DNA from 2 places in the Chenggangzhangella methanolivorans genome. Region 2 is predicted to be linked to the other one. Evidence: predicted binding sites of a transcription regulator. Region 2 holds the regulator's gene; the other holds the start of a gene.

Region 1 (14,703 bases), on a different contig from region 2:
GCCGCTCGCGGCTCGGCTTGGTCCCGGGCTGCGTCATGAAGCCGTCGAACCACTTCGGCGCAGCGAGGGCCTTGGCGGGGCGATGGGAGCGGAAACGGCTCACGATCGCGCCGGGACCGGCCTGCGGGAGACGGACGATCGCCATGATCGAGCCTTCTAGCGAGAGAACGCTGGCGTTCCATACCGGCAGGCGAAAGTTTTCGATAGCCGCCGGTTTCTCGGAAGACGACACCACACTCGCCCGACGCCCTCATGACAACGTAAGGGCCTGAGGCAAAGAGACTTTCAGCCGCCTAAGCAGCGGCTCTCACTTTTAGGCGACCGCGGTCCGTCGAGATCCCGCGAGCGGCGCCAGCGCCTCCTCGAGCGCGCGGCGGTCGAGCGGCTTCTGCATCAGCCCGTCCATGCCGGCCGCCCGCGCCGCCGCGTCGTCGCCGACATTGGCGGTGAGCGCGAAGATGAGCGCGGGCGCGCGGCCCGCCGCGAGCTCGACGGCGCGCATGCGACGCGCGGCCGCGCAGCCGTTGAGCCGCGGCATGCGGATATCGATCAGCGCCGCGTCGAAAGCCTCGCGCTCGAAGGCCTCGCAGGCCGCCTCGCCGTCGGCGACGTGCACCGAGGCGTGGCCGAGCCGCGCGAGATGGGCGAGCGCGATCAGCGCGCTCACCGGGTCGTCCTCGGCGACGAGCACCTTCAGCCCGTCCCCGGCCGGGAACGGCACGGCGGGCGCGGCGGGCTCGGCCGGGCGGTCCTCGACGCCGAGCGGATCGAGAAGCCGGCTCGCGAGCGAGGAGGCGCGCACCGGCTTGACCAGATAGCCGTCGAACCCCTGGGCGTGGAGGCGGTCGAGCTCGCCGCGATCGGCCGGCGACAGCAGCAGCAGCGCGCGCTCGGCGCCGGCGAAGCGCGCCGCCGCGGCGAGCGCCGAAGGCGACGGGCCGGCCTCGCGGTCGACGAGCGCCGCGAAGGTTCCGTCGAGCCGCGCCTGCGGCGACGCGGCCGCGTCGAGCTCGGCCGGATCGACGACGCGCGCGGCCGCGCCCATGGCTTCGAGGCTTTCGGCGAGCCAGGGTCCGGTGAAGGGCGCGCTTGAGACGATCGCGATCCGCAGCCCCGCGAGCGGACGATCGCCCGAGGCCTCGACGGTCTGCGACATGGGAAGCTCGAACGTGAACGTCGCGCCCTGCCCCGGGGCCGCGAAGCCGGAGAGCGACCCGCCCATCGCGGCGGCGAGCCGGCGGCTGATGGCGAGGCCAAGCCCCGCGCCGGACGACTGGCCCGCGCCCTCGCCGCGCTCGAACTCCTCGAACAGGCGCTCGGTGTCGGCCGGATCAAAGCCCGGCCCGGTGTCCTCCACGGCGAAGCGCAACTTCCCCCCGGCCGCCTCGACCTTGAGGCCGACGCCGCCCTGCTCGGTGAATTTCACGGCGTTGCCCGCGAGGTTGAGCAGCACTTGCCGCACCCGGGCGGCGTCGCCGCCGACCTCCTCGGGAACCCCGGGACCGACCTTCACGGCGAAATCGAGCGCCTTGTCCCGCGCGCGGGGGGCGAGAAGCTCGGCCACCTCCTCGATGAGGGCGGCCGGCGAGAACGGCTCTTCGGAAGGCGCCTGCCGATCCGCCTCGACGCGCGACAGGTCGAGGATCTCGTCCACGAGCCCGAGCATCGCCTCGGCCGAGCTCTTGATCGCGCGGGCGTAGGTGCGCTGGTCGGGCGCAAGCCGGGCGTCGAGCAGGAGGCCGGCGGTGCCGATCACGCCGGTGAGCGGCGTCCGCATCTCATGGGTGACGGTCGCGAGAAAGCGCGACTTCGCCTGCGATCCGGCCTCGGCGCGGGCCTGGGCCTGCTCCAGCGCGCGCTCCCCCTCTAGGCGGATGCTCTCGGCGCGGTCCTCGGACTCCCACAGCCGGTCGCGCACGGCCTCGAGCTCGTCCTCGACGCGTTCGGCGCGCCCGAGCGCCATCAGCGCGGCGCGCAGGATCCAGATGCAGGCGAGCGCCAGAACGCCGCTCAAGGCCGCAAAGAACGCCACGGCTTCGCTCCAAGGAGGCTGCGCGCGCGTCACGCGTCGCGCAGCTGAACTCGGCCGAGCCTGCGGCATTAGGGTTTACGAAGGTTTGACGCGATCGCGGACGCCCGCGATTGCGTCCGCGACCGTGGCGCCCCAGATACGTGTGGATGAGCGTCGCCTTCACCAAAGAACAGGACTACGAGGCCGCGGCCGCCGATCTGCCGGACCGGCCGGTCTCGTCGCACCCGAACCTTGTCACCCGCGAGGGCCTCGCGGCGCTCGACGCCGCGCTCGCCGAGGCGCGCAAGGCGTTCGCCGCCGCCCAGGCCGCCGGCGGCATCGACGTCGACCGTTCGGCGATGGCGCGCGCGGCCCGCGACGTGCGCTATTACGCGGCGCGGCGCGCGAGCGCCGAGCTCACCGAGCCGAAGCCGACCGGCGCCGTGACCTTCGGCGCGCGCGTGACCTTCGAGCGCGAGGACGGACGGCGCCAGACCTACCGCATTGTCGGCGAGGACGAGGCCGAGCCCTCGCGGGGCACCGTGTCCTACGTCTCGCCGCTCGCCCGCGCGCTCATGGGCAAGGGCGTCGGGGGCGAGGCCACGGTCGCGGGCGGCGCTGTCGAGATCCTGTCGATCGACTGACCCGCGTCAGTTCTCGCCGGCCTCGCCGTCGCGATAGTAGGGCTCGACCGGGCCCTTCAGGAGGATCGTCAGCGGATTGCCGGCGCGGTCCCGCGCGGCGCCCGCCGCGACCCGGATCCAGCCCTCCGAGACCGAATACTCCTCGACATTGGTCTTTTCCTGCCCCTTGAAGCGGATGCCGACGCCGCGCGAGAGCGCCGCCTCGTCATAATGCGGGCTGTCGGGATTGACGGACAGGCGATCGGGCGGCGCGTCGGCCATGGCGGCTCTCCATTGGGCCCCGGGGGCCATGAACAAGGGCGGCGCCGGAGCCCTTGGCCCCCACGCGCGAGCGCGGGTCATAGACCGCTGTTTGCGCCGGCGCCAAACGCCGATGCGCGACCGCGCGCCGCAGCCCGCTCATTGTGGCGCCGCAATAGGCTTATATGCGTTGCAACATGGACGAGCCTCAGGGTCCGTCCCGGTGAGTGACATTTTCACGGAGAAGCCTCATGGCGTCGATCTTCGACACCGTCTGGGGAACCGGACCGCAGCGCGCCAGACGTCAGGCCAACGGACCGTCGGCGCGCGTCGCGCCGGGCGGAGACGCCAAGCGGCGCAAGCGCTTGACCGAGATCGAGAGCTTCGGCGCCGACCCCGGCGCGCTGCGCATGCTGGCCTATGCGCCCGCCAACCTCGCGCCGGGCGCAGCGCTGGTTGTGGTGCTGCACGGCTGCACCCAGTCGGCGGAAGACTACGACGCGCAATCCGGCTGGAGCGCGCTCGCCGACGAGCTCGGCTTCGCGCTGCTCTATCCCGAGCAGCGCCGCGCCAACAATCCGGCCGGCTGCTTCAACTGGTTCCTGGCGGCCGACAGCGCCCGCGGGCTCGGCGAAGCGCGCTCGATCCGCGAGATGGTCGAGACCATGATCGCGCTGCGCGGGCTCGACCGGGGACGGATCTACGTCACGGGCCTGTCGGCCGGCGGCGCGATGGCCGCCAACCTGCTCGCCGGCTATCCGGACGTGTTCTCCGCCGGCGCCCTGATCGCGGGCCTGCCCTGCGGCGCCGCCGCCAACGTCACGGAGGCGTTCGGCGCCATGTCGCAGCCGGCCGCGCGCACCGACGCCGAGCTCGGCGACGCGGTGCGGGCCGGCGCGCCCTATGAGGGGCCGTGGCCGCGCGTGTCGATCTGGCAGGGGCTCGCCGACCGCACCGTCGCGCCCGGCAACGCCGACCAGCTCGCCCGCCAGTGGCTCGACGTGCACGGGGCGCCCGCCGCGCCGACCACGGAGGCCCGCCGCGGCGGGCGGCTGCGCCGCGCCTGGAAGCTCGACGGGCGCGAGGTGGTCGAGGTCAACACCATCGAGGATCTCGGCCACGGCGCGCCGCTGGACGGCCGCCGCGGCGAACGCCCGGGTCCGTTCATGATCGACGTCGGCGTGTCCTCGACGCGCGCGATCGCGCGGTTCTTCGGTCTGGTGCGGCGCGCGCCTCCGGTGGCCGACGCCGCTCATCGGAGCGCGGAGCCGGACGCCGGAGACGACGCCCACGCGACGCCCGCCCAGACATCTGCGGGCGCGAAGACGCGCTCGGGCGCCGAGGCGCTTTCCGACGCGAAGACCCGGTCCGACGTCGCGCCTGCGGCCGCCGGGGCCGGCGCGCCAGCCGACGACGGGACGCCGCCGCCGCGAGATCTCAAGCCGCGCGCGCTGCGCGAGCCAACGACCGCCGCGCGCTCCGAGCAGGCCGATCCGGCCGCCTCGCACGCCGCCCCCGGGCGGATCGACGTCGCCGCGATCATTACGAAGGCGCTCCGCACCGCCGGACTGATGCGCTGAGCCGACGTCCCGGACCGCCTCACGCCGCGCGCGCCGCGTCGGGCGGGCTCTCCGCGCGATAGGCGAGCGCCTCGGCGAGATGGATGCGGCCGACCGCGGCCGCGCCGTCGAGATCGGCGAGAGTGCGGGCGACCCGGAGCACCCGGTGATAGCCGCGCGCGGAGAGCTTCAGCGCGTCGGCGGCGTCGGACAGCAGCCGCCGGCCGCCCGCGTCGGGCCGCGCGACCTCCTCGAGCGCGCTCACCGGCAGGCGGGCGTTGAGCCAGGCGCCGGACTCCGACGCGGCGACGCCGAGCGCCGCGGCGCGTTCGCTCTGGAGCCGGCGCGCGGCCGCGACCCGGGCGGCGACCGCGGCGGAGTCTTCCTTGGGCGGCGGCGCCATCAGGTCGGCGGCCGAGACCGCGGGCACGTCGAGGCGGATGTCGATCCGGTCGAGCAGCGGGCCGGAGACGCGCGACTGGTAGTCGACCGCGCAGCGGGGCCCGCGCCGGCAGGCGTGGCCGCCCTCGCCGCCGCCGCAGCGGCAGGGGTTCATGGCGGCGACGAGCTGGAAGCGCGCCGGATAGGCGATGCGGTGGTTGGCGCGCGCGATCGCCGCCACGCCGGTCTCGAGCGGCTGGCGCAGCGCGTCGAGCGCCTGCGGGTTGAACTCCGGAAGCTCGTCGAGGAACAGCACGCCGTTGTGCGCGAGCGCGATCTCGCCCGGCCGCGGCCGCGCCCCGCCGCCGACGAGCGCCGCCATCGAGGCCGAGTGATGCGGGCTGCGGAACGGCCGGCGGTTGGTGAGGCGCCCGCCCGCGAGCTCGCCCGCGACCGAGCGGATCATCGCGACCTCGAGCAGCTCGGCGGGCTCGAGCGGCGGCAGGAGCGAGGACAGACGGCTCGCGAGCATCGACTTGCCGGCCCCCGGCGGCCCGCGGAACAGCAGATTGTGCCCGCCCGCCGCCGCGATCTCGAGCGCGCGCTTGGCGGTCTCCTGGCCGCGCACGTCCTTCAGATCCGCGGCCGGCGCGGCGGCGTCGGGCAGGCCCGGCCGCGGGCGGGCGAGAACCTGCGCGCCTTTGAGATGATTGGCGATCTGGATGAGCGAGCGCGGGGCGACGAGGTCGAGGTCGTGGCTCGCCCAGGCGGCCTCCGCGCCGCAGGCCTCCGGGCAGATCAGCCCGTGGCCGCGCGCATGCGCCGCGACCGCGGCCGGCAGCGCGCCCGCCACAGGGGCGATCGAGCCGTCGAGCCCGAGCTCGCCCAGCACCGTGACGCCGGCGAGCGCCTCGGGCGGCACCGCGCCGATCGCCGCCATCAGCCCGAGCGCGATCGGCAGGTCGAAATGGCTGCCTTCCTTGGGCAGGTCCGCGGGCGCGAGATTGACGGTGATGCGCCGCGGCGGCAGCGCGAGGCCCGAGGCGATCAGCGCCGCGCGCACCCGCTCGCGCGCTTCCGACACCGCCTTGTCGGGCAGGCCCACGATCGAAAAGGCCGGCAGGCCGGCCGCGACCTGCACCTGGACGTCGACCGCGCGGGCCTCGACGCCTTCGAACGCAACCGTGGACACCCAAACGACCATCGCGCCGCCCCCTTGACGGGAAACGATAGCGGCGGGCCGGCGGCCGTCAAGAACATTCTGAGAACATCGACGTGAGATCGACGCTCGGCCTTCAGGCCGAGGCGAGGTTTCCGCTCCGCACGACCTCGAGCCGACCCGGGCGCGCCGCGGCGACGACGCAGCGCGACTTGCCGAGCCCCTTGGCGGCGTAGAGCGCGCCGTCGGCCACGTCGAGCAGGTCGGCGAGCGCGTCGCCGTGGTCGGGCGTCAGCGCGACGCCGACGCTGACGCCGACCGCGAGCTCGAGGTCGGGCGCGAGCTCGTAGGGCTGCGCGAGCTCACGGATCAGCCGCTCGCCGAAGGCCTGGGCCTGTCCGCGCGCGACGCCCCGCGCCACCACGACGAACTCGTCGCCGCCGATGCGCGCCGCGACGTCGCCGGAGCGCAGCAGCCGCCGCAGCCGCCCCGCGGCCTGTTGCAGCAGGCGGTCGCCGGTGGCGTGGCCGTGGATGTCGTTGACCGCCTTGAAGCCGTCGAGGTCGAGATAGAGCAGCGCGAGGTCGCCGTCCCGCCCGCCGTCCATCGCGCGCGAAAGGCCCGAGCGGTTCGAAAGCCCCGTGAGCGGGTCCTCGGTGGCGCGCCGGTCACTCTCACGCTCGGCCATCATGGTCTTGATCAGCAGCGCGTTCAGCCGGTAGGCGGCGAGCCGCATGCTGTAGAGATACATCGGGATCTGGGCGAACACGACGAGCATCACGGGCTCGCCCGAAAACGGCGCGGCGAGGCAGGCGGGCCCCAGGCTCAGAGCCGTCATGACGGCGGACAGCCGCGGCGCGCCGAAATTGCGGAAGCAGGTGCCGCCCACCATGGCGGCGGCCGACATGCAGGCGAGCGTCGCCGCGACGAAGTCGCCGCTCACGATCGAGACGAAGGCGCCGTAGCCCACGCTTGCGGCCCAGCCGACGCCGAGCACGAGATAGAGATCCGTCGGCGTCTCGCGCCCCTGGCGGGCGCGGCGGAACGAGATCAGCAGCACCGCGAGCCGCCAGACGCAGACCACGATCTCGATGGCGAGCCACAGCAGGATCGGCGTCGTCGGCATGCGCCAGGCGATGAGGGCTGCGATCGCGATCGTGTTCAGCACGCCGCCGATGTAGATCGGCAGGGTGCCGTAGAGGCTCCCCACCAGCGCGCGGCGGATGTCCTCGGGCGCGTCGACGCCGGGATCGGCGAGCCACCTTGTGAGGCGCCACCGCGGCAGGCTGAAGCTAAGACCACGATGCGGCATGTCGTCTGCTGATTCGAATCGCGTCGAGAACCGGTATCATGGCCTGCGACAGCTGAACGGGTGATTAGCGCGTCTGCGCGACGTTTGTTCGACTTGCGCCTTCCCGCCGCAGCCAGGCCGCGTCGCAGTCGTCCGCCGACGGCGCGCCTCGAGGCGCAGGGGCCCGCGACGTCCGGCCGTAGGGCTCGCGATGTCGGCGCAACGCCTACAGTTCGCGGCGCCGACGCCGGCGCCTGCCTTAAATCGTTGGGGCGCAATCATCTTGTGGATTCTAAAGTCACGCATGAACAGATCACGACGCGGGATGGTTCCGAACAAGATATCGGAAAATAATCTTCATCGCTTTGCTTGACTTGGCAAAACGTCTCCCGAACTCTCGTCGCAAGAGGAAGGGTGACAGAACATGGAACGGGCTCACGACGGATCGGGACCTGACGGCGCCGGCGGCTCGCGCGTGGCGGTCGCCGCGCATATCGCGAGCCAAAGCGAAGATCTGAAGCGACTCGCGCGCAAGCATCAGCTGGCGACGCTCGCCTATCTCCTCGACATGGCGCGGCTCGAGGCCGAAACGGCCTGCCGGACGCAGGCGCCGGCCGAGACCTGAGAGCGCGGGCCGAAACGGCTTCGCCGGCGGCGGACTTAAAGCCGCGCACGCCGCAGTCCGACGGCGGCCTGCGCCAGCCCCTCGCCCGCCGCGATCGCGATCCTGTCGCGGATGGCAGGCCGGAAACTGCCGCGGGCTCATGGCGCCGAGCCCGTCACGACGGCGGTCGCGGCCGCGTTTGAAACCACATGATCGCCGCCGCTTGATAAGAACAAATATCGAACATATGGTCATGCCCTCACTAAGGACGTGATCTCTTGGATGTCACCCGTAAGCTCGCAATTCTGGCCGACGCCGCGAAATACGACGCCTCCTGCGCGTCGAGCGGCACGACGAAACGGAACTCGCTCGGCGGGGCCGGCGGCGGCCTCGGCTCGACCGAGGGAGCCGGCATCTGCCACTCCTACGCGCCGGACGGCCGCTGCATCTCGCTCCTGAAGGTACTGATGACGAACGCCTGCGCGTTCGACTGCCTCTATTGCGTCAATCGCGCGTCGAGCAACACGCCGCGGGCCCGGTTCTCGATCGCCGAGATCGTCAACCTGACGCTCGACTTCTACCGGCGGAACTACATCGAGGGCCTGTTCCTGTCTTCGGGCGTCATCCGCAGTCCGGACTACACGATGGAGCAGGTGGTGCGGGTCGCGCGTTCGCTGCGGATCGACCACGGCTTCAAGGGCTACATCCACCTCAAGACCATTCCGGACGCCTCGCCCGAGCTCATCGCGGAAGCCGGACTCTTCGCCGATCGCCTGTCGATCAATGTCGAGCTGCCGAGCGAGGCGAGTCTCAAGACGCTCGCGCCCGAGAAGGACGTGCGGGCGGTGCGGCGCGCGATGGCGGGCCTTCGCACCCGCATCGAGGCCTCCAAGGCCGACGGCAAGACGCGCGCGAAACCGCCGCGCTTCGCGCCCGCGGGCCAGAGCACGCAGATGATCGTGGGCGCGGACGCCGCCGACGACCGGCTGATCCTCGACGCCTCCGCCAATCTTTACGCCGGCTACCGGCTGAAGCGGGTCTATTATTCCGCCTTCAGCCCGATTCCAGACGCAAGCGCGCGCCTGCCGCTCAAGCCCGCGCCGCTGATGCGCGAGCATCGGCTCTACCAGGCCGACTGGCTGATGCGGTTCTACGGCTTTTCGGTCTCCGAGATCACCGAGGCCGGCGGCATGCTCGACCTCGAGCTCGACCCCAAGCTCGCCTGGGCGCTGCGCCATCGCGGCCGCTTCCCGCTCGACTGCCAGACGGCCTCGCGCGAGGAGCTGCTGCGGGTGCCGGGCCTCGGCAAGACCACGGTGGACCGGATCCTTTCGGCGCGCCGCTTCCGCGCCATCCGCAGCGAGGACCTCGCGCGGCTGAAGGTGTCGCTCGCCAAGGTCTCGCCCTTCCTCAAGCTCGCCGACCACCGCCCCTCGATCGCGGCGCTGGAGAGCGAGCGCCTGATCGAGCGGTTCCGGCCGAAGCCCCGCCAGATGGCGCTCGCGCTGTGAGCGGGCGGCGGATCGTGCTCGCCGAGCCCGACGACGTCGCCGGCTGGCGGCGCGCGGCGCGCGGGCTGCTCGCCGAGGGCGCGCCGCCGTTCACGGTCGACTGGCGCGTCGGCGAGGACGACCGCGACCTGTTCGGGACCGACGACGCGCCCTCCCCGCAGGTCGCGGGCGCGCCGGCGCCGAGCGTGCCGCGCAGCTTCCTCGAGCTCGCCGAAACCGGTCTGCTTCATTCCGATCCCGGCCGTTTCGACCTGTTCTACCGCCTGCTGACGCGGGTCGCGGCCGACCGCCGGCTGATGGAGGACGCCGCCGACCCGGACCTGACGCGCGCCCGCGCGCTCGTGAAGGCGGTGCGGCGCGACAAGCACAAGATGACCGCCTTCGTGCGCTTCCGCGAGATATCGGGCGAGGACGGCGCGCCGCAGTTCGTCGCCTGGTTCGAGCCCGAGCATCACATCGTGGCGGCGACCGCGCCCTTCTTCATGCGGCGCTTTTCGGCGATGCGCTGGTCGATCCTCACACCGCGGCGCTCGGCGCATTGGAACGGGACGCGGCTCGAGATCGCCGAGGGCGCGAACCGCGCCGACGCGCCCGAAGGCGACGCGCTCGAGGCGCTGTGGCGGACCTATTACGCCTCGATCTTCAACCCGGCGCGCCTCAAGGTCTCGGCGATGCGGGCCGAGATGCCGAAGAAGTACTGGCGCAACCTTCCCGAGGCCCCGCTCATCGGTCCTCTGATCGCGCAGGCCCAGCGGCGCTCCGACGAGATGGTCGCGGCGCCCGCGGCCGAGCCGAAGAAGGGCCAGAGATTGATGTCGCCCCCGCCCGCCGCCCCGGAGCGCGATCCGACGCCGCTTTCGGCGCTGCGCGAGATGGTCGAGGGCTGCCGCGCCTGCCCGCTATGGGGGCCGGCGACGCAATCCGTGTTCGGAGAGGGGCCGGAGGGCGCGCAGGTGGTGGTCGTCGGCGAGCAGCCCGGCGACAAGGAGGACATCGCCGGCCGCCCCTTCGTCGGGCCCGCGGGCGCGCTGTTCGACCGGGCCGCGGAGGCCGCGGGCGTGGAGCGCGAGAAGCTCTACGTCACCAATGCGGTGAAGCACTTCAAGTTCGAGCCGCGCGGAAAGTTTCGGCTGCACAAGTCGCCCGCGCCCGGCGAGATCGCCGCCTGCCGCGGCTGGCTCGAGCGCGAGCTCGGCGCCATCCGCCCGCGCCTCGTGGTGGCGATGGGCGCGAGCGCGGCGCGCGCGGTCATCGGGCGCGCCGTGAAGGTCGGCGACGCCCGGGGCGCGATCATGGAGCGCGAGGGCGCGCCCGACGTGCTGGTGACGGTCCACCCGTCCTACCTGCTGCGCCTGCCGGACGAAGCGCGCAAACAGGAGGAGTTCGACCGCTTCGTCGCCGATCTTCGTCTCGCCCTCCCGTTCCTGCAGGCCGCGTGAGGCGCCGCCTCGATCCGGCGAGGCAACCATTTCCCGCCCTCGCGCGTTTGCCCGACGCCGGGTCGGCCGACGTCGCGCGTGGATGCGATCGAGGCCCCGCCCGGCAGGCGTAGGGGCGCCGTGTGAAAGGATCGAGCCATGACCGTCCGGTCGGCTTCGCAGTCGCGTGACGCGTTCAAGTCCACGTCGGAAATGAGCTCCATCTCGGGAAAAACCGCCTCCTCATCCTCCTGGCGCGACGATGCGCGGCGCTCGTTCGACGCGCGCCTCGGAAGCTTGCGCGACGTCGTGCGCGAGCGCCGTTGGCCGGTCGTGGCCGCCGTCGTGATCGTGGCGCTGTCGGGCGCGGGCGTCGTCGCCAATGTCGGCGGCGCGGCCTCGGATCGCGCCGACGCGCTCGAAAAGTCCGTGGCCGAGCGTGAGAAGCGCGTCGAAGCGCTCGACGCCGAGCGCAAGCGTCACGAGGACCGGCTCGCCGAGTTGCAGCGCAAGCTCAACGCCAAGGAAAGCGAGATCGCGGCGGGCGAGGAGCGCGTCGCCGCGCTAGAGACGCGCCGCGCCGGGCTCGAGCGGCAGGTCGCCGAGCTCGTCGGACCAGTCGCGCCCGGCGCGACGGAACGCGTGTCCAACGCGGAGCCGGCGGAGATCAAGGCCGCGTTCGCCGACGCGGCCGACATGCCGCCGGACGAGACCGTCGAACCCTCGACCGCGCGCGTCGACCCGCCTTTGCCCCCGCGGCGAAGCGAGCGCCTGCGGGCCTCGTCCCGCGCCACGGCGGATGAGTTCGCCCCAGCCGACGAGACCGCCGCGGTCGACGACGCCGCGCCGGACGAGCGCATGGCGGCAGGGCCGGTGCGCGTCTTCATCCATGTGCGCTCGGCCGACCCGGCGGCGCGCGAGCGGGCCGCGGCGGTGGCCGCCGAACTCCGCCGGCGCGGCGTCTCGGTCGCTGAGATCCGCGGCGTGAGGCTGCCCGTGCGGCGCGACGCCGTGCGCTTCTTCTATGATCAGGACCGCGCCGCGATCCGCGCGCTGCAGGACGCGGTCCGCCGCGCCTCGCCGAGCGATTTCGCCCCGGAGGTGCGCGACTTCCGCTCCTACGGCTCGCCGCCGCGGCGCGGCACGATCGAGCTCTGGCTCTCCTGAGCCAGGCCCGGGCCGGAACCACGGGCGAAGCCAGAGACACGGGGAGAGGTCCGCTAAACTGTGCGGACCTCCTTCACGCTTCGTTCGCCCTTATCACGGTCCGTTGATGAATCGCGAAGAAGTTGAGGGCAAGGTTGCGGCCTAAGGCGCCGGCTGATTCGCGGCCGGGCCAGGGAGCCCCGCGTCCATGTCTCTCAGCGCCGGCCAAGCGAACCGGGCCCGGATCGCGCTGCAGCGATTCGGCCTCGGCCCGACCCCCGGCCTCATGGAAAAGATCGGCGACGACCCGCTCGCCGCCCTGAAAGCCGAGCTCGACGAGCCCGACGTCGCGCTGATCTCCAACAAGGCTCTGCCGAGCCGCGCCAAGGCCGCGCGCCTGTCGCAGACCGATTTCTCGACCAGCGAGCAGATCCGCCAGCTCGAGCTCGACGCGCGCATCGACAAGCACCTGTCGGCCCGCATCGGCTTCGTGGAGCGGCTCGTCCTGTTCTGGTCGAACCACTTCTCGATGTCAGTCAACAAGGATCAGGTGATCCGCGCCACCATCGGGCAGCTCGAGCGCGACGTCATCCGCAAGAACGTGCTCGGCAAGTTCGCCGCCATGCATCGCGGCGTCATGCGGCACCCGGCGATGCTGCGCTATCTCGACAACCAGGACTCCAAGGGCCCGAACTCCTATCGCGGCCAGTGGAGCGGCGGCTTCAACGAGAACCTCGCGCGCGAGCTCATGGAGCTGCACACGCTCGGCAGCGGCGCCTATAGCGAGCGCGACGTCACCAACATGGCGCTGGTCCTCACCGGCTGGTCCTACATCCGGTCCTGGGAGGTCGGGCAGGAATGGGCGGACGCGCCCGGCGGCAAGGCCGGCGAGTTCTATTTCCGCGAGAAGTGGCACGAGCCCGGCGCGATCCAGCTGCGCGGCAAGTCCTATCCGGCCGGCGGGATCGAGCAGGGCGAGGCGGTGCTGACCGATCTCGCCCGCGCGCCCGAGACCGCCCAGCACATCGCCTTCAAGCTCGTGCGCCACTTCATCACCGACGAGCCGACGCCCGAAATGGTGAACCCGGTGGCCAAGGCCTTCCGCCAAAGCCGCGGCGACCTCAAGCAGACGGCGCTCGCGCTGATCTCGCTGCCGGCCGCCTGGAGCCTCGAGCACAAGAAGATCCGCACGCCCTACGAACTCACCATCGCCCAGTACCGGGCGCTCGGCACGCGCTACGCGCCCGACCGCCGCTGGGTGTTCACCGAGCCGCTGCGCGCGATGAACCACCTGCCCTGGGAGCGCCCGGCGCCGGACGGCTATTCGGACGAGAACTATTCCTGGCTCGACCCGGACGGCATGACCATCCGCCTCGACACCGCGCAGCTCGCCGTCTGGGAATACGGCGCCGCCTCGACGGCCGCGCCGCTCGCGCTCGCCCGTTCGCTCTACGGCGAGTCGCTGTCGGGCCAGACCAAGAGCGCGCTGACCTGGATCACCGAAAAGACGCCCGGCTACACGGTGTTCTTCATGTCGCCCGAGTTCCAGAGGAGATGAGCGTGACCGATCCCGTCTCCCAGCGCCTCGCCGCGGCCGCCGCCGAAGGCTGCGCGGAATCCCGCCTGCTGCTGTCGCGCCGCGCGGTGTTCGGCATCACCGCGGGCCTGTTCTCCGCCGCCTATCTGCCGCAGACCGCAAGCGCCGCCTCCGATGATCCGCGGCTCCTCATCGTGGTGCTGCGCGGCGGCATGGACGGGATCAACGTCGTCGTGCCGCATGGCGACGCCGCCTATGCGGGCATGCGCGGCCGCATCGCCATCCCGCGCGACGCGACGCTGTCGCTCAACACCAGCTATTTCGGCCTCAACTCCGCGTTGCCCTCCTTCGGCCAGATGTATCTCTCCGGCCAGGCGGCGGCGGTGCACGCGGTCTGCACGCCGTTGCAGAACCGCTCGCATTTCGACTGCCAGGACAATCTCGAGAGCGGCCTGCCGGGCCTCTCATCCAACCCGACCGGCTGGCTGAACCGCCTGCTCTCGTCGATGCCGAGCGGCTCTCCGATCGACGCCTACGGCGCGATCCAGGTCGGCGAGGCGCCGCTGCTGCTGCGCGGCCCGGCGCCCGTTCTCGGCTGGTCGCCCACCTGGTTCTCGCACCCGCCCGCGCCCACCTCGGACGCCGTCGTGACGCTGCTGCGCAAGCGCGACACCGAGCTCTACGACGCGCTGAGGGCCGGGATGAAGGCCGACGCGCTCGCCGAGAAGACATCGTCGGACGAAGACCAGAACGTCTCGCAGTTCCGCCGCGCGTTCCGCGGCGCCGGGCGGCTGCTCGCCTCGAGCAACGGGCCGCGCATCGCGGTGCTCTCGGTCGGCAATTTCGACACCCACGCCAACCAGGGCGCGACGGACGGCTTCCTGTGGGGCTCGCTGAACGAGCTCGACGTCGGCCTGAAGGAGTTCGCCGACTACGCCGCGCCGGTCTGGTCCAAGACCGTGGTGGTGATGGCGACCGAGTTCGGCCGCACGGTGCGGGTCAACAGCGGGAACGGCACCGACCACGGCGTCGGCACGGTGGCGCTGCTCGCCGGCGGCGCGGTGCAGGGCGGCAAAGTCTATGGCGACTGGCCGGGCCTCGCCGCCTCCCAGCTCGTCGACGACAGCGACCTCAAGGCCACCACCGACCTTCGCGCCGTGTTCAAAGGCGTGCTCGCCGATCATGTCGGCGTGCCGCGCAAC
Region 2 (14,703 bases):
TCATTCCGCTCTGCCATCCGCTGGCGCTCTCCAAGGTCTCGGTGGAGCTGACGCCCGACGACAGTCTGCCGGGCGTGCGCGTCTCCGCGACCGCCCGCGTCTCCGGCCCGACCGGCGTCGAGATGGAGGCGCTGACGGCGGTGACCGTCGCGTGCCTCACCGTCTACGACATGACCAAGGCGGTCGATCGCGGCATGCGGATCGAGGGCGTGCGGCTGCTGTCGAAGTCCGGCGGCCGCTCCGGCGACTTCCACGCCGGGGAGCCGGCGTGAGCGGCCTGCTTCCCGTCCCCGAGGCGCGCGCGCGCATCCTCGCGGGCCTCGCGCCGCTGCCGGCCGAGCGCGTCGTGCTCGCCGAGGCGCTTGGGCGCACGCTCGCCGCTCCGCTCCATGCGCTCCGCGACCAGCCGCCCTGCGACTGTTCGGCGATGGACGGCTACGCGGTCCGCGCCGCGGACGCAGCCGGGGGCGCGCGGCTGCGCGTCGTCGGCGAGTCGGCGGCCGGAAAGAGCTTCGGCGGCTTGATCGGTCCCGGCGAGGCGGCGCGCATCTTCACCGGCGCGCCCGTGCCGCAGGGCGCCGACGCGATCCTCATCCAGGAGGACGCCGACCGCGACGGCGACGTGATCACCGCGCGAGAGGCGGCCCAAGCCGGGCGCCACATCCGGCGGGCGGGGCTCGACTTCTCGAAGGGCGAGGCGCTGCTCGAGGCCGGCCGGCGCCTCGGCGCGCGCGACCTCGCGCTCGCGGCGGCGCTCGGCCATCCCGCGGTGGAGGCCGCGCGACGCCCGCGCGTCGCGATCCTCGCCACCGGCGACGAGCTCGTCGCGCCGGGCGACCCTGTCGGCCCGGACCAGATCGTCGCCTCGAACGCCTTCGCGATCTCAGCGATCGTGACCGCCGAGGGCGGCGTTCCGCTCGACCTCGGCATCGCGCCCGACCGGCCGCAGGCGATCCGCGCCGCGATCGCCCGCGCCTTCGCCGAAGAGGCCGACATTCTCGTCACGCTCGGCGGCGCCTCGGTCGGCGACCACGACCTCGTCCAGCCCGCGCTCGAGGCCGAGGGCGTGACGCTCGACTTCTGGAAGATCGCGATGCGGCCAGGCAAGCCCATGATGGCGGGCCGCCGCGGCGCGACGCTCGCGCTCGGCCTGCCGGGCAACCCGGTCTCGTCGATCGTCTGTTCGCTGCTGTTCCTCGCGCCCGCGCTCAGGCGGCTGTCGGGGCGCGCGGACCTCGATCCGGCTTTGCTGCCCGCCAGGCTCGGCCGCGACATGCCCGAGAACGACCAGCGCGAGGACTATATGCGCGCCGCGCTCGAAATCGGGCTTGACGGCGTTCCCGTCGCGACCGCGTTTCCGCGGCAGGATTCGTCGATGCTGCGCCGACTCTCGGACGCCGAATGCCTGCTGGTCCGCCCCGCGCACGCCCCGGCCGCGAAGGCCGGCGACGCATGCCGGATCCTCGCGCTGCCGCATCCTTACTAAGGCTCGCCGCAAGCGGCCGACCGAAGCGTCTACTTCCCGACGGGCGTCAAGACTTCCTTGCCGAGCTTCTGAGTGGACGTCTCTGCGAATTTGCCGATCAGTTTGCCCGATCCATCCGGCTCATAGATGCTGAACCCGACATAGCCGCCGCCGGACTTGGGAGCAAATCCGCAACTCAAGCGATCTTCCTCGGCAAAGCACATCGAAAGCTCTATGAAATCCCCGTACTTTGACTCAGATCGATAGATACTACCATCGACCTTGACGATCGTGACGTTCGCCTTAACGACGTCGCCGTTCGGCAGCGTGATCTTGCTCTTGTATTTTCCAGAATAGTCACGCGCGGCCGCCTCGCCCGCCATGGACCAAGACGCCGCAACACCGCACGCTACCGCGAAGGCCAGTCGACGCATCGTCGTCTCCTGATGTCGGTTGCTTAGAGATCGCGACGCGCGACCGCACTCCGACAAGTTTAGACGCCGGCAACCGTGGCGGGCATCCGCAAGACTACCTATCGCCGCGGGCGCCCGGCTTGTCGGAGATCGGTCCTACGCCCTCTCTGGTCGTGCTGCGCGGCGAGGCGCATCGGCGGCGCGTCGCTCGTTCGTCTGTCCGACACGCGGACGGAAACGGGATGTTAACGCTTGCGGAACATGTCTAGAACAGTTACGGTCGTGTTCATGATTTGTTTTGGCCTCGCGCGGAGCCGTCGATGCTGACCCGCAAGCAATATGATCTCCTGCGCTTCATTCACGAGCGGCTGAAGGAGACCGGCGTTCCCCCCTCGTTCGAGGAGATGAAGGATGCGCTGGGGCTTCAGTCGAAGTCCGGCATCCACCGTCTCATCATGGCGCTGGAGGAGCGCGGCTTCATCCGCCGCCTGCCGAACCGGGCCAGGGCTCTCGAGGTGGTGAAGCTGCCGGAAGCCGCCGCTCCCGCCGTCACGCGGCCGACCGGCCGGTTCTCTCCGAACGTCATCGAGGGCAGCCTCGGCCGCCGTCCGCAGCCAGCGAACGAGGATGAGGATCCCCGCTCGGTCTCCGTCCCCGTCATGGGGCGCATCGCCGCCGGCGTGCCGATCGAGGCGATCCAGTCGCGCAGCCACACGATCTCGGTGTCGCCCGACATGTTGGGCGGCGGCGAGCATTTCGCGCTCGAAGTGCGCGGCGACTCGATGATCGAGGCCGGGATCCTCGACGGCGACCTGGTGCTGATCAAGAAGCAGACCACCGCCGACACCGGCGACATCGTCGTCGCGCTGGTCGACGACGAAGAGGCGACGCTGAAGCGTCTAAGGAAGCGCGGCGCCTCGATCGCTCTCGAGGCCGCCAACCCGGCCTACGAGACCCGCATCTTCGGCCCCGACCGCGTCGCGATCCAGGGCCGGCTCGTGGGGCTGATCCGCCGGTATTGAAGGCTTCGCCTTTCGACGCGACGGCGTCTCTCCTTATCCCGCTGTGGGAGAAGGTAGGCGACGCGAAGCGCTGGCCGCTTGAGGGGCGCGGGCGGCGCCTTTTTGTAAAGTTCGGAGGCTCCCCCTAACCCTCTCCCGCAAGGGAAGGGGGACGGATATGTCGGCGGCATCGAGCGGCCGCAGACGCTAGGGCTCTTCGCCGTCGCCTGTCATATCGTCCGGTTCCGTGGGATCGACGATCTTGTGATCCTGCGGCGGTCCGGCCGCCTTCGGCTGCGTGGCGAAGCTCAGCCGCAGCGCCTCCGCCGGCGGCGGATCGCGAAGCATAGGGCCCGTCCACGGACGCCGTCCGGCCGGATCGCGCGCCGCCTTGGCCGAGAACGCCACGCCTTGCCGCGTCAGCTCCAGCGCGCCGGTCGCGGCGAGCGTCCGCCGGTCGACGACCGCCGCGGTTTCGCTGCAGGCCTTCGGCGCGACGAGCGGCGTGACGACGAGCGTCGCAATCCGGCACTCCTCGGCGAAGGCCCGCGCGTCGGTCACGAGCGCGACCTCTCCACCGCCGGAAAGCGGCGCGACGCAGCCTTGCGAGTCGCAGCGCCCGCCGTCGGGACTCGGGCCCCCCGGCGCCTCGCCGTCAGCCCCGCGCCAGACCCTCGCCGAGAAGCTCGACGCCCGGCCTCCGAGGATCGCCAGGCGCCCGTCGGGCCCGCGCGCGGCGATCTGCCGTCCGGAGGCGTCGATCACGACGTCGGGCCGCGCCGGAAACGCCGCCAGCGCGAGCGCGAGGCCGATCGCGGGCGCGCCGAGATAGCGCAGCGCCGTTCGCCACAGGCAGAGCCAGGCGATCCCGACCGCGAACAGGATGAGCGCCGTTTCCCCGAAGGCGAACACGAAGCGTTCGGAGCCAGGCCACGAGGCGACGGTCTCGGCGATCGCCAATACGCCGCGCAGGCCAAAGCCCATGGCCTGCCACCAAGGTCCGTCGAGCCCGAGCGGCGCGAAGGCGAGGCCGCCGACGACGCTCGGCATCACGATGATCCCGAGCAGCGGGGTGGCGAGCGCGTTGCCGACCAGCGAATAGGGGGTGGTGCGGTGGAAGTGATAGGCGGCGAAGGGCGCGGTCGCGAGACCCGCGACGATCGTCGTCATCACGGCGACGGCCGCGGCGGCGGCGAACCAGCGCAGCGCCTTGCCCGCAAGGGTTTCGGGCGGCGGCGGCTTCGCCTTGCCCTTGCGCGCCTCGAACCAGGCGAGGAGGCCCGCGACCGCCGCGAACGACATCTGGAAGCTCGGCCCGAGCAGCGCGTCGGGCGTCAGCGCCATCACGGCGAGGCCCGCGAGCGCGAAGTTTCGCAGCGACAGCGCCGGGCGGCCGACCAGCACCGCGACGAACGCCACCGCGATCATGACGTAGGAGCGCTGCGTCGCGACCTCCGCGCCCGAGAGCGCCAGGTAAAAGGTCGCCCCGGCGAGCGCGAGCGCCGCTGCGACGCCCTTCACCGGCCATCGCAGCGCAAGGCCCGGAATGAGCGCCAGCGCCGCGCGCACGAGAGCGAACAGCGTCCCGGCGATCAGCGCCATGTGAAGACCGGAGATCGACAGGATGTGGCTGAGGCCCGCGGCGCGCAGCGCGTCCTCGGTCGGCTGCGGGATCGGCCCCTGAACGCCGGTGACGAGCGCGGCCGCCACCGTTCCTTCAGGACCGCCCACTGCGGCGGTGATGCGCTTCGTCAGCCGTTCGCGCAATCGTTGAAGGGCCGCGTCCCAGCCTTGCGTTTCGGCAGGGCCCCAGGCCTTCACGTTCTTCGGCGCGAAGGCGCTCGCGCCGATCCCGTTGAAGAAGGCGACGCGCGCGAAGTCGTAGCCGCCGGGCCGCACCGGCCCCTCGGGCGGCCGCCAGAAAGCTTCGAGCGAGACGCGGTCTCCGGCCGTGAAGGCGGGCTCGGGCCCAAGCGTGAAGCGCACGCGGCGCGGCAGGTCCTCGTCCTCGAGCGGGCCGAAGCGTTCGACCTCGAGCGTCACCCGCCGCCTGGCGTTCTCGCGCGGCTCGATCAGCGCGACGCGGCCGACGACTTCCGCGGACATCGGGCGCGCCAGAACCGGCGCGTCGGCGCGGATCGTCGCGAGCTTTCCGGCCAAAAACCCCGCCGCTACGGCCGCAAGCCCGACAGCCAGGCCAAGGATAAGGAAGCGCTTTCGCGCCGCGACCACAAGGCCGGCGGAGATCCCGAAAGCGAGCGCCGCGGCCCAGAGCTCCGGCTCATGCGCGGCGGCGAAATAGACCGCGCAGCCGACGCCGAAAGCGACCGGCAGCCAGAGCGCGGGACGGCCGGCTTCCGCCTCCTCGGCGAGGCGGTCGAGCAGCCAGCCCTGCGCGGCGCGCCAAAGGCCCGGCAGCGCGCCGGCGCGCGTGCGGGTCCCGGGCAGCGCGATCGCGCGCGCCCTGCCCCGAACTCCGTCCGACTCACGCCCGCTCGGCGCGATGGCCATGGCCGTCTTTTCCCCGGTCCGCCGCCTGTGTTAGGAGGGCCGCAACGCGCGGCTCCATGAGCCTCGCACGCAACCTTTCCGAGAGCCAGACCGTCCGCCCGTGACCGAACCCGTCGTCACCCGCTTCGCGCCGTCGCCCACCGGCTTCCTCCACATTGGGGGGGCGCGCACCGCCTTGTTCAACTGGCTCTTCGCCAGAAGCCTCGGCGGCAAGATGCTGCTCCGGATCGAGGACACCGACCGCGCGCGCTCCACGCAAGGCGCGATCGACGCGATCCTCGACGGACTGAAATGGATCGGCCTCGACTGGGACGGCGAGCCGGTGTTCCAGTTCGCCCGCGCCGAGCGCCACCGGGAAGCCGTGGAGCAGATGCTCGCCGACGGCCGCGCCTATCGCTGCTACGCCTCGGCAGAAGAGCTCGAGGAGATGCGCTCGACCGCTCAAGCCGAGGGCCGCGCGCCCCGCTATGACGGCCGCTGGCGCGATCGCCCGGCTTCTGACGCGCCGGAAGGCCGCGCGCCCGCCATTCGCCTGAAGGCCCCGACCGAGGGGGAGACAGTGGTGGACGACCTCGTGCAGGGCCGCGTCGTGATCCCCAACAAGGACCTCGACGACCTCGTCCTGCTGCGCTCGGACGGAACGCCCACCTACATGCTCGCCGTGGTCGTGGACGACCACGACATGGGCGTCACCCACGTCATCCGCGGCGTCGACCATCTGACCAACGCCGCCCGCCAGACGCAGATCTACCAGGCGCTCGGCTGGGACGTGCCGAAAATGGCCCACATCCCGCTGATCCACGGGCCGGACGGCGCGAAGCTGTCGAAGCGCCACGGCGCGCTGGGCGTCGAGGCCTATCGCGAGATGGGCTTCCTGCCAGCGGCGCTGCGCAACTATCTGGCGCGGCTCGGCTGGAGCCACGGCGACGACGAGATCTTCTCGACCGAACAGGCGGTCGAATGGTTCGACATCGGCTCGGTCGGCCGCTCCGCCGCGCGTTTCGACCAGGTCAAGCTGTCGAACCTCAACGGCCACTACATGCGCGAGACGCCGGACGCCGATCTCCTGGCGGCGTTCCGGACGGCCCTGCCCTTCCTGCCGGGCGGCGAGGCGGCGGCGGCCAAGCTCGACGCCACCGGCCGGTGGGACGCCTTCGCGCTCGCGCTGCCGGGGCTGAAGGAGCGCGCCAAGACGCTGGTCGAGCTGCTCGACGGCGCGCGCTTCCTAACCGACGAGCGCCCGCTCGCCATGGAGCCCGCCGCCGAACAGCTGCTTACGCCGGAGGCGCGCAGCCTGCTGGCCGCGACCCATCAGGGACTGGCGGCCCTTCCCGAATGGTCCGCCGCCGACGCCGAGGCCGTGGTGCGACGCGTCGCCGAGCACGCGGGCGTGAAACTCGGCGCGGTCGCCCAGCCGCTGCGCGCGGCGCTCACGGGACGCAAGACGTCGCCCGGCATTTTCGACGTGCTTGCGGCGCTCGGACGCGAAGAAAGCCTTGGGCGAATTGAGGATCAGGCCCGGCAGATTCAGAAGGTCTGAAACCGATCAAAAAAACTCGCCAAAGGCGCTCCGCGCCCTAGTTTGCGCTGCAACAATAGTCGTATAGGCTCGCAGCCGCCATGAGACCCGGCGGCCTCCGAGCGAGGCCTGAAAGCGCCGGTCAGAGCGGCGTGAGACCTCACTGTTTCAGCTAAGGGGTATGGCGCATGTCACCGACGGCCAGCACGGTCAAATTCAAGGAAGCCGAGATCAGTTCCGACGCTCCGGGCACGCTCTCGGTGGGCGGCGCCAGCATGGATCTGCCGATCCGCCACGGCTCGATCGGGCCGTCCGTGCTCGATGTCCAGACGCTCTACAAGAACACCGGGATGTTCACCTACGATCCCGGCTTCACCTCGACGGCGAGCTGCGAGTCGAAGATCACCTACATCGACGGCGACGAGGGCGTGCTGCTCTATCGCGGCTACCCGATCGACCAGCTGGCCGAGAACGGCGACTTCCTCGAAACCTGCTACCTGCTGCTCCATGGCGAGCTGCCGACCTCGGCCCAGAAGGCCGACTTCGACCGCCAGGTCACGCGCCACACCATGGTGCATGAGCAGATGTCGCGGTTCTATTCGGGCTTCCGCCGCGACGCCCACCCGATGGCCGTGATGTGCGGCGTCGTCGGCGCGCTCTCGGCCTTCTATCACGACTCGACCGACATCAACGATCCCGAGCAGCGCGAGATCGCGGCGATCCGCATGATCGCCAAGACGCCGACGCTCGCCGCCATGGCGTTCAAGTATTCGGTCGGCCAGCCCTTCGTCTATCCGCAGAACGCGCTCGATTTCTCGGCCAACTTCCTGAACATGTGCTTCGCGGTGCCGTGCGAAGAGTACAAGGTGAACCCGGTTCTGGCGCGCGCCATGGACCGCATCTTCATCCTGCATGCCGACCACGAGCAGAACGCCTCCACCTCGACGGTGCGTCTCGCAGGCTCGTCGGGCGCCAATCCCTTCGCCTGCATCGCGGCCGGCATCGCCTGCCTCTGGGGCCCGGCGCATGGCGGCGCGAACGAGGCCGCGCTCAAGATGCTGGGCGAGATCGGCAAGCCCGAGAACGTTTCGAAATACGTGGCCAAGGCCAAGGACAAGAACGACCCGTTCCGCCTGATGGGCTTCGGGCACCGCGTCTACAAGAACTACGATCCGCGCGCCAAGATCATGCAGAAGACCTGCCATGAGGTTCTGGGCGAACTCGGCATCAAGGACGACCCGCTGCTCGACGTCGCGATGGAGCTCGAGCAGATCGCGCTCAAGGATGAGTATTTCGTCGAGCGCAAGCTCTACCCGAACATCGATTTCTACTCGGGCATCACGCTGAAGGCGATGGGCATCCCGGTGTCGATGTTCACCGTGCTGTTCGCCGTCGCCCGCACCGTTGGCTGGATCGCGCAGTGGAAGGAGATGTTCGAGGATCCGTCCCAGCGCATCGGCCGCCCGCGCCAGCTCTACACCGGCGCGCCGTTGCGCGACTACATGCCGATCTCCCAGCGCCGCTGAGCGCAGGGGTTCCGACGCAAGTTTGGTTCGGCCCCGGCCTCCGGTCGGGGCCGAACTGCGTTTGGACCCGCCAACGCGACGATCGCAGGCGCAACGTCGCCGTCATGCCCGGCGGCAGCGGGGCATCCACGCCTTCTAGGATCGGAGAGCTCTCCGCCGAAGTCGTGGATACCAGCGCAAGAACGGGCATGACGGCGATGGTTCGCGCGCGAAATTCGGCCGGCTACGGCCCGAGCCAGGCCATCCCCGCGATGAGCGCGGCGGCGCTGACGCCAACGCCAAGCGCCATCGACCGCCGCCCAGCGGCGTAAGCCGCGACGCCGCAGCCGACCGCGGCGAGCCTCAGCCACAGCGGGGCCTGCCCGAAGGCGCCCGTCGGCGAGAGCACCAGCTTCGCCACCAGCCCCGCCACCAGCGCTGTCGCCACCATCCGCACCCAGGCGAACAGCGCGCTGTCCTCGCGCAGTCGCGCCGACAGAACGACGCCGAGCGAGCGCCAGACCTCGTTCGCGGCGAAGGCGGCCAGAAGCGCCAGCAGCATGAACCAGTCGTCGTGCTGGATCACGACGGCGTCCTTCGCCGGGCGATCGCGCGGTCTATCAAAAAGGCCGCGGTGCCGCCCGCGAGGCCGGTCAGCAACAGGTCGAGACTCGGGGACATCTGCGCGACGACCGGCGCCGTCACGAGGCCGATGACGATCGCCGTCTTCTCGCCGACGCCCCTCGCGCCGCGCTCCAGCGACAGCAGGAAGTAGATCGGCGTCAGGCCGAGCAATCCGATGGCGAGCGCCGGCGGCAGCAGGCCGGCGGCCTGATGGCCCGCGATCGTGGCGAGCGTGCTGCCGAGCGCAAGTCCGCTCGCCAAGCCGAGGAAGAAGGGCATGCGCCCCGAGCGCGGCATCATCTGCGTGCGCCGGCCGCCCTCGAACCACGCCGTGACGGCGACGAAATGCGCCGCGAGCAGGCGCGTGCCGAGCCGCGTCTCCGTCGTGCGCAAGGCGGGAAGGATCGCGATGACCATCGGCAGGAGGCGCACGGCCGAGATCGTGACCGCAAGCGCGGAGGCGGCGAGGCCCGCCCCGTTGGCGAGCGAGCCGGCCAGCACCAGCTGTCCGGGCCCGGCCCAGATCAGCAAGGTCGAAAGGCCCGCGATCCACCACGACCAGCCGAAGTCGTGCGTCATCGCGCCGAAGCCGAAATAGCTGCAGAACAGCACGAGGCCCGGGACGCTCAGCGCCGACCGGGCCCCGTTCCAGAACCAGTACGAGGCGCCGGGATCGTCCGGCGCCTCGATGTTCGAACCGTCTTCGGCCAAAGGCTCAGCTCCGCGGCGCGGAGCGGAGCCGGCCGCCCGCCTCAGCCGTCACTGCGCACGAGCGGCGGCGTCTTGGTGACGGTGCGGCGCGGGCCGTCGCCGGACTTGCGCTTGGGCGAGGCCTTGCGGGCCGGCTCGGCCTTCTCGGCATCGCTCTTGTCCGCGCCCTTGGCGTCGCGCTCGATCTTCTCGGGCTTCGGCGTCACGGGGCCTTCCGGGAACTCGAAGCCGAGCTCCGACTTGCCGTCCTCGCCGTCCTTCACGATCACCTGGACCGCGCCGCCGCCCTTGAGATGCCCGAACAGCACCTCTTCGGCGAGCGGCGTCTTGATGGTCTGCTGGATGAGCCGCGCGAGCGGCCGCGCGCCCATCATCGGGTCGTAGCCGCGCTCGGCGAGCCAGTCGCGCGCCTCGTCCGAGAGCTCGATCGTGACGTTGCGGTCGGCGAGCTGCGCCTCGAGCTGAAGCACGAACTTCTCGACCACCTGGCGCACCACCTCGATGGGCAGGTTGCCGAAGGCGATGATCGAGTCGAGGCGGTTGCGGAACTCCGGCGCGAACAAGCGGTTGATCGCCTCGGTGTCCTCGCCCTGACGCTTGCCGCGCCCGAAGCCGATCGCCTCCTTGGCGAGATCGGCCGCGCCCGCATTCGTCGTCATGATCAGGATCACGTTGCGGAAGTCGACCTGCTTGCCGTTGTGGTCGGTCAGCTTCCCGTGGTCCATCACCTGCAGCAGGATGTTGAACAGGTCCGGGTGAGCCTTCTCGATCTCGTCGAGCAGGAGCACGCAATGCGGGTTCTGGTCGACGCCGTCGGTCAGCAGGCCGCCCTGGTCGAAGCCCACATAGCCGGGAGGCGCGCCGATGAGGCGGCTCACGGTGTGGCGCTCCATGTATTCGGACATGTCGAAGCGCAGCAGCTTCACGCCGAGGATCGACGACAGCTGCTTGGCGACCTCGGTCTTGCCGACGCCCGTCGGCCCCGAGAACAGGTAGCAGCCGATCGGCTTCTCCGGGTCGCGAAGTCCGGCGCGCGCGAGCTTGATCGTGGAGGACAGCGCGTCGATCGCCGCTTCCTGGCCGTAGACCACCGTCTTGAGGTTCGCGGTGAGCGAGCGCAGCACCTCGGCGTCGTCCTTGGAGACCGACTTCGGCGGGATGCGCGCCATCGTGGCGATCGTGGTCTCGATCTCCTTCACGCCGATGGTCTTCCGGCGCTTGTTCTCCGGCAGGATCATCTGGCTCGCGCCGGTCTCGTCGATCACGTCGATGGCTTTGTCCGGCAGCTTCCGGTCGCCGATGTAGCGATGCGACAGCTCGACCGCGGCCTTGATCGCCTCGTTGGTGTAGCGGACCTGGTGGAAGCTCTCGTAATAGGGCTTGAGGCCCTTGAGGATCTCCACCGCATCCTCGACCGAAGGCTCCGCCACGTCGATCTTCTGGAAGCGCCGGACGAGCGCCCGGTCCTTCTCAAAGTGCTGGCGATATTCCTTGTAGGTGGTCGAGCCGATGCAGCGCAGCTGGCCGGAGGCGAGCGCGGGCTTCAGGAGGTTCGAGGCGTCCATGGCCCCGCCCGAGGTCGCGCCCGCGCCGATCACCGTGTGGATCTCGTCGATGAACAGTATGGCTCCGGGCGTCGCCTCGAGCTCCTTCACGACCTGCTTCAGCCGCTCCTCGAAGTCGCCGCGATAACGGGTGCCGGCGAGCAGCGATCCCATGTCGAGCGAGAACACGGTCGCGTCGAGCAGCACCTCGGGCACCTCGTCGCGCACGATGCGCAGCGCGAGCCCTTCGGCGATCGCGGTCTTGCCGACGCCCGGGTCGCCGACGAACAGCGGATTGTTCTTGGTGCGGCGGCACAGGATCTGGATCGTGCGCGTGATCTCGGCGTCGCGGCCGATCAGCGGATCGATCTTGCCGTCCCTCGCCTTCTTGTTGAGGTTGACGCAATAAGCCTCGAGCGCGTCGGCCTTCTTTTTCGCGCCGGCCGGCTCGTCGGCGGTCGACCCCGCCTCGTCCTCGACGCCGCGCGAGGGCCGGCTCTCCGAGAGGCCGGGGCGCTTGGCGATGCCGTGGCTGATGTAGTTGACCGCGTCGTAGCGCGTCATGTCCTGCTCCTGCAGGAAGAACGCGGCGTGGCTTTCGCGCTCGGCGAAGATCGCCACGAGCACGTTGGCGCCCGTCACCTCCTCGCGGCCCGAGGACGTCACGTGGATCACCGCGCGCTGGATGACGCGCTGGAAGCCGGCGGTGGGTTTGGAGTCTTCCTGCGTGTCCCCGACGAGGTTGTCGAGTTCGCTGTCGACATACTCGATGAGGTTTCGGCGCAGGATCTCGAGATCGACGTTGCAGGCCCGCATGACGGCGGCGGCGTCCTGGTCGTCGACGAGCGACAGGAGCAGATGCTCGAGCGTCGCGTATTCGTGGCGGCGCTCATTGGCGAAAGCCAGAGCGCGATGCAGGGACTGCTCGAGACTGCGCGAAAATGACGGCAACTGGATTACCTCACTTCTTCTCCATGACGCATTGCAGCGGGTGCTGGTGCTTTCGGGCGAAATCCATCACCTGCGTCACTTTGGTTTCGGCGACTTCGTAAGTGTAGACGCCGCACTCTCCTGCGCCGTGATTGTGGACGTGGAGCATGATCCGCGTCGCAGCTTCACGGTCTTTGGAAAAGAACTGTTCGAGCACGTGGACGACGAACTCCATCGGCGTGTAGTCGTCGTTCAGGATCAGGACGCGATAGAGGCTCGGCCGCTTGACCTTGGGCCGCGTCTTGGTGACGACCGCCGCTCCCGGCCCGTCGTCGTCGCGACGGGGACCGGCAGCCCTCGGACCCGCCGCCGAAGCCGCGCCCGCTCTGCGGATCCGCTGGCCGTCGTCGGGATGTGTCGGTCGTTCATGCATCGATCGGTCGCGCCGTCCATTCGTGCTGGCGGCCCGCGTCTCGCCTCCCGCCGCGGCGCCGCATCGCATCGGTTCATGCGATCCTAGCACGCCGAAGCGCAGGCGCCAGAGCGGCGGGCCGTTCTCCTCAGCACACAGGTATGGGCTCGCCCGTCCGATAAAAAGGCCGCCCGGCGCGCGTCGAACCGGCGGCGGCGCACGCCCCGATTTGCGCGGCGCGGCCGGCGGACGACATCTGCGTGACGATCCCGCCGCGCCGACCGCTGGCGCCCGTATCGGCTTCGCCGGCTTCGGGGAGATCCGAACGATGACAATGTCGTCACGAACGGCCGCACGGTCGTCGGGGCGCGCCGACTGGACCGACGCGCAGCCGCAGCCGGGGGCGCAAAAAGAAAGCCCGGCCTGACGACCGGGCTTCAAATCTCTTGGTTCAGCCGCGGAGCGAACCGCGGCGAAACGTCACTTCGCCTTCGAGAGCGCCGTCTCGACCGGTTTGTAGCTCTCTTTCGCGATGTCCGCGTAGAGCTCGCCGAGCTTGGTCATGCGGGCGAGATAGGTCTCGTAGCTCGTCTTGACGAAGGCGGACTGAACTTCGATCGCCTTGTCGAGGGTCTTCGCGCCGGCCAGCTTCTCGACCAGGGCGGAATTGTCTTCGAAGCTCTTCTTCGAATAGTCCGCGACTTCGACGGCGATGGCCTGGAAACCCTTGCTCACCGAGCCGAAGCTCTTCAGCGCGAGATCCATGTTCTCGCGGCCGTACTTCTGGAAATCTTCAAAAGTCGTCGTCGTCATAGTTGTCTCCTCCTTCGACGAATGTCTGATCCGTCGCGCTCCATTCGTGGCCGCTGCGACAAACCCACCACTTTCGATCCAAACGGGATCCGCTTTGCGTCCCGTCAGGCGAGATATATGCAGTGCAACATTCGTGTCAAGGAAGTTTTTTGCAACGCACAACGCCGCGCTTAACCGGAGCGTAACCGCAAATTCCTACCGTCGTTGACAGCGCCATCGGGTTCGGCCCGCGCGGCGCTGCTGATCGGCGCCGCGGGGGCGGCGCCTCTCGGAAAAAGCATCGCGCCGGGGGACGGCGACGACGGAAATGGCGGAAGAAATGTCTCGTAGCGTAACCAAGTTCGGCGCCCGACTCGCGACCGGCCTCGCCATCACCGGCCTCGCGGGAGCGGCGCTCCTCACAACCTTCGACCATGCCGAGGCGCGCTCGAAGAAGCGTGCGCCGCGCATCGTCCACGCCGCGGCCGGCGCGACCTTCACGGGCGCGTCGAACTACGCGGCGCTCGTGGTCGACGCCAAGACCGGCCGCACGCTCTACGAGAAGAACGCCGACGCGATCCGCTTCCCGGCTTCCGTCACCAAGGTGATGACGCTCTATCTCGTGTTCGAGGATCTCGAGCGCGGCCGCGTCCGCCTCGACACCCGCATGACGATGTCGTCGGAATGCGCCTCCCGCGCGCCCTCCAAGCTCGGCCTGCGCCCCGGCCAGACGATCGACGTCGAGGACGGCATCAAGGCGCTCGTCACCAAATCCGCCAACGACGTCGCCTGCGCGTTCGGCGACAACCTGGAAGGTTCCGAGAGCGCCTTCGCCGAGCGGATGACCCGCAAGGCCCGCGCCATCGGCATGTCGAGCTCGGTGTTCCGCAACGCCTCGGGCCTGCCGAACGGCAGCCATGTCACCACCGCCCGCGACCTCGTCACGCTCGGCCGCGCGATCCAGGATCGGTTCCCGCGCTATTACGGCTATTTCGGCACCCGCGTGTTCAACTTCGCGGGCCGCTCGATCGGCAACCACAACAAGCTGCTCGGCCGCGTCGAGGGCGTGGACGGCATCAAGACCGGCTACACCAACGCTTCCGGCTTCAACCTGCTGAGCTCGGTGAAGAGCAACGGCCGGTCGATCGTCGCGGTGGTGATGGGCGGCCGCTCGGGCCCCTCGCGCGACAACCACATGCGCGAGCTCATCGCCCTCAACCTGCCGAAGGCGCAGCCCGGCGCGCGCACCGCGCCGCTCGTCGCCGACGCCAGCGCC

What was found. The regulator LexA, encoded in region 2, represses DNA repair genes until DNA is damaged. The targets are predictions, from matches to a motif close to TGTTCNNNNTGTGTTCNG.
Region 1: the regulator LexA is predicted to act here: its motif matches at 8,118-8,135, upstream of ACFOWB_RS01615 (putative DNA modification/repair radical SAM protein).

Annotation. Positions count from the first base shown of each region.
Region 1 covers NZ_JBHRXS010000003.1:263,217-277,919, forward strand. Annotated here, with positions in the region: gene ACFOWB_RS01575 (GNAT family N-acetyltransferase) at 1-145, opposite strand, end outside; gene ACFOWB_RS01580 (hybrid sensor histidine kinase/response regulator) at 314-2,032, opposite strand; gene greA (transcription elongation factor GreA) at 2,179-2,655, shown strand; gene ACFOWB_RS01590 (DUF3297 family protein) at 2,662-2,916, opposite strand; gene ACFOWB_RS01595 (extracellular catalytic domain type 1 short-chain-length polyhydroxyalkanoate depolymerase) at 3,147-4,475, shown strand; gene ACFOWB_RS01600 (YifB family Mg chelatase-like AAA ATPase) at 4,495-6,039, opposite strand; gene ACFOWB_RS01605 (GGDEF domain-containing protein) at 6,131-7,306, opposite strand; gene ACFOWB_RS01610 (hypothetical protein) at 7,761-7,910, shown strand; gene ACFOWB_RS01615 (putative DNA modification/repair radical SAM protein) at 8,168-9,400, shown strand; gene ACFOWB_RS01620 (UdgX family uracil-DNA binding protein) at 9,397-10,839, shown strand; gene ACFOWB_RS01625 (hypothetical protein) at 10,978-11,985, shown strand; gene ACFOWB_RS01630 (DUF1800 domain-containing protein) at 12,173-13,522, shown strand; gene ACFOWB_RS01635 (DUF1501 domain-containing protein) at 13,525-14,703, shown strand, end outside.
Region 2 covers NZ_JBHRXS010000006.1:217,402-232,104, reverse strand. Annotated here, with positions in the region: gene moaC (cyclic pyranopterin monophosphate synthase MoaC) at 1-272, shown strand, start outside; gene ACFOWB_RS12270 (molybdopterin molybdotransferase MoeA) at 269-1,486, shown strand; gene ACFOWB_RS12265 (hypothetical protein) at 1,516-1,899, opposite strand; gene lexA (transcriptional repressor LexA) at 2,199-2,900, shown strand; gene ACFOWB_RS12255 (ComEC/Rec2 family competence protein) at 3,087-5,390, opposite strand; gene gltX (glutamate--tRNA ligase) at 5,491-6,930, shown strand; gene gltA (citrate synthase) at 7,098-8,435, shown strand; gene ACFOWB_RS12240 (AzlD domain-containing protein) at 8,659-9,000, opposite strand; gene ACFOWB_RS12235 (AzlC family ABC transporter permease) at 8,997-9,749, opposite strand; gene clpA (ATP-dependent Clp protease ATP-binding subunit ClpA) at 9,791-12,244, opposite strand; gene clpS (ATP-dependent Clp protease adapter ClpS) at 12,255-12,656, opposite strand; gene ACFOWB_RS12220 (phasin family protein) at 13,116-13,448, opposite strand; gene ACFOWB_RS12215 (SPOR domain-containing protein) at 13,768-14,703, shown strand, end outside.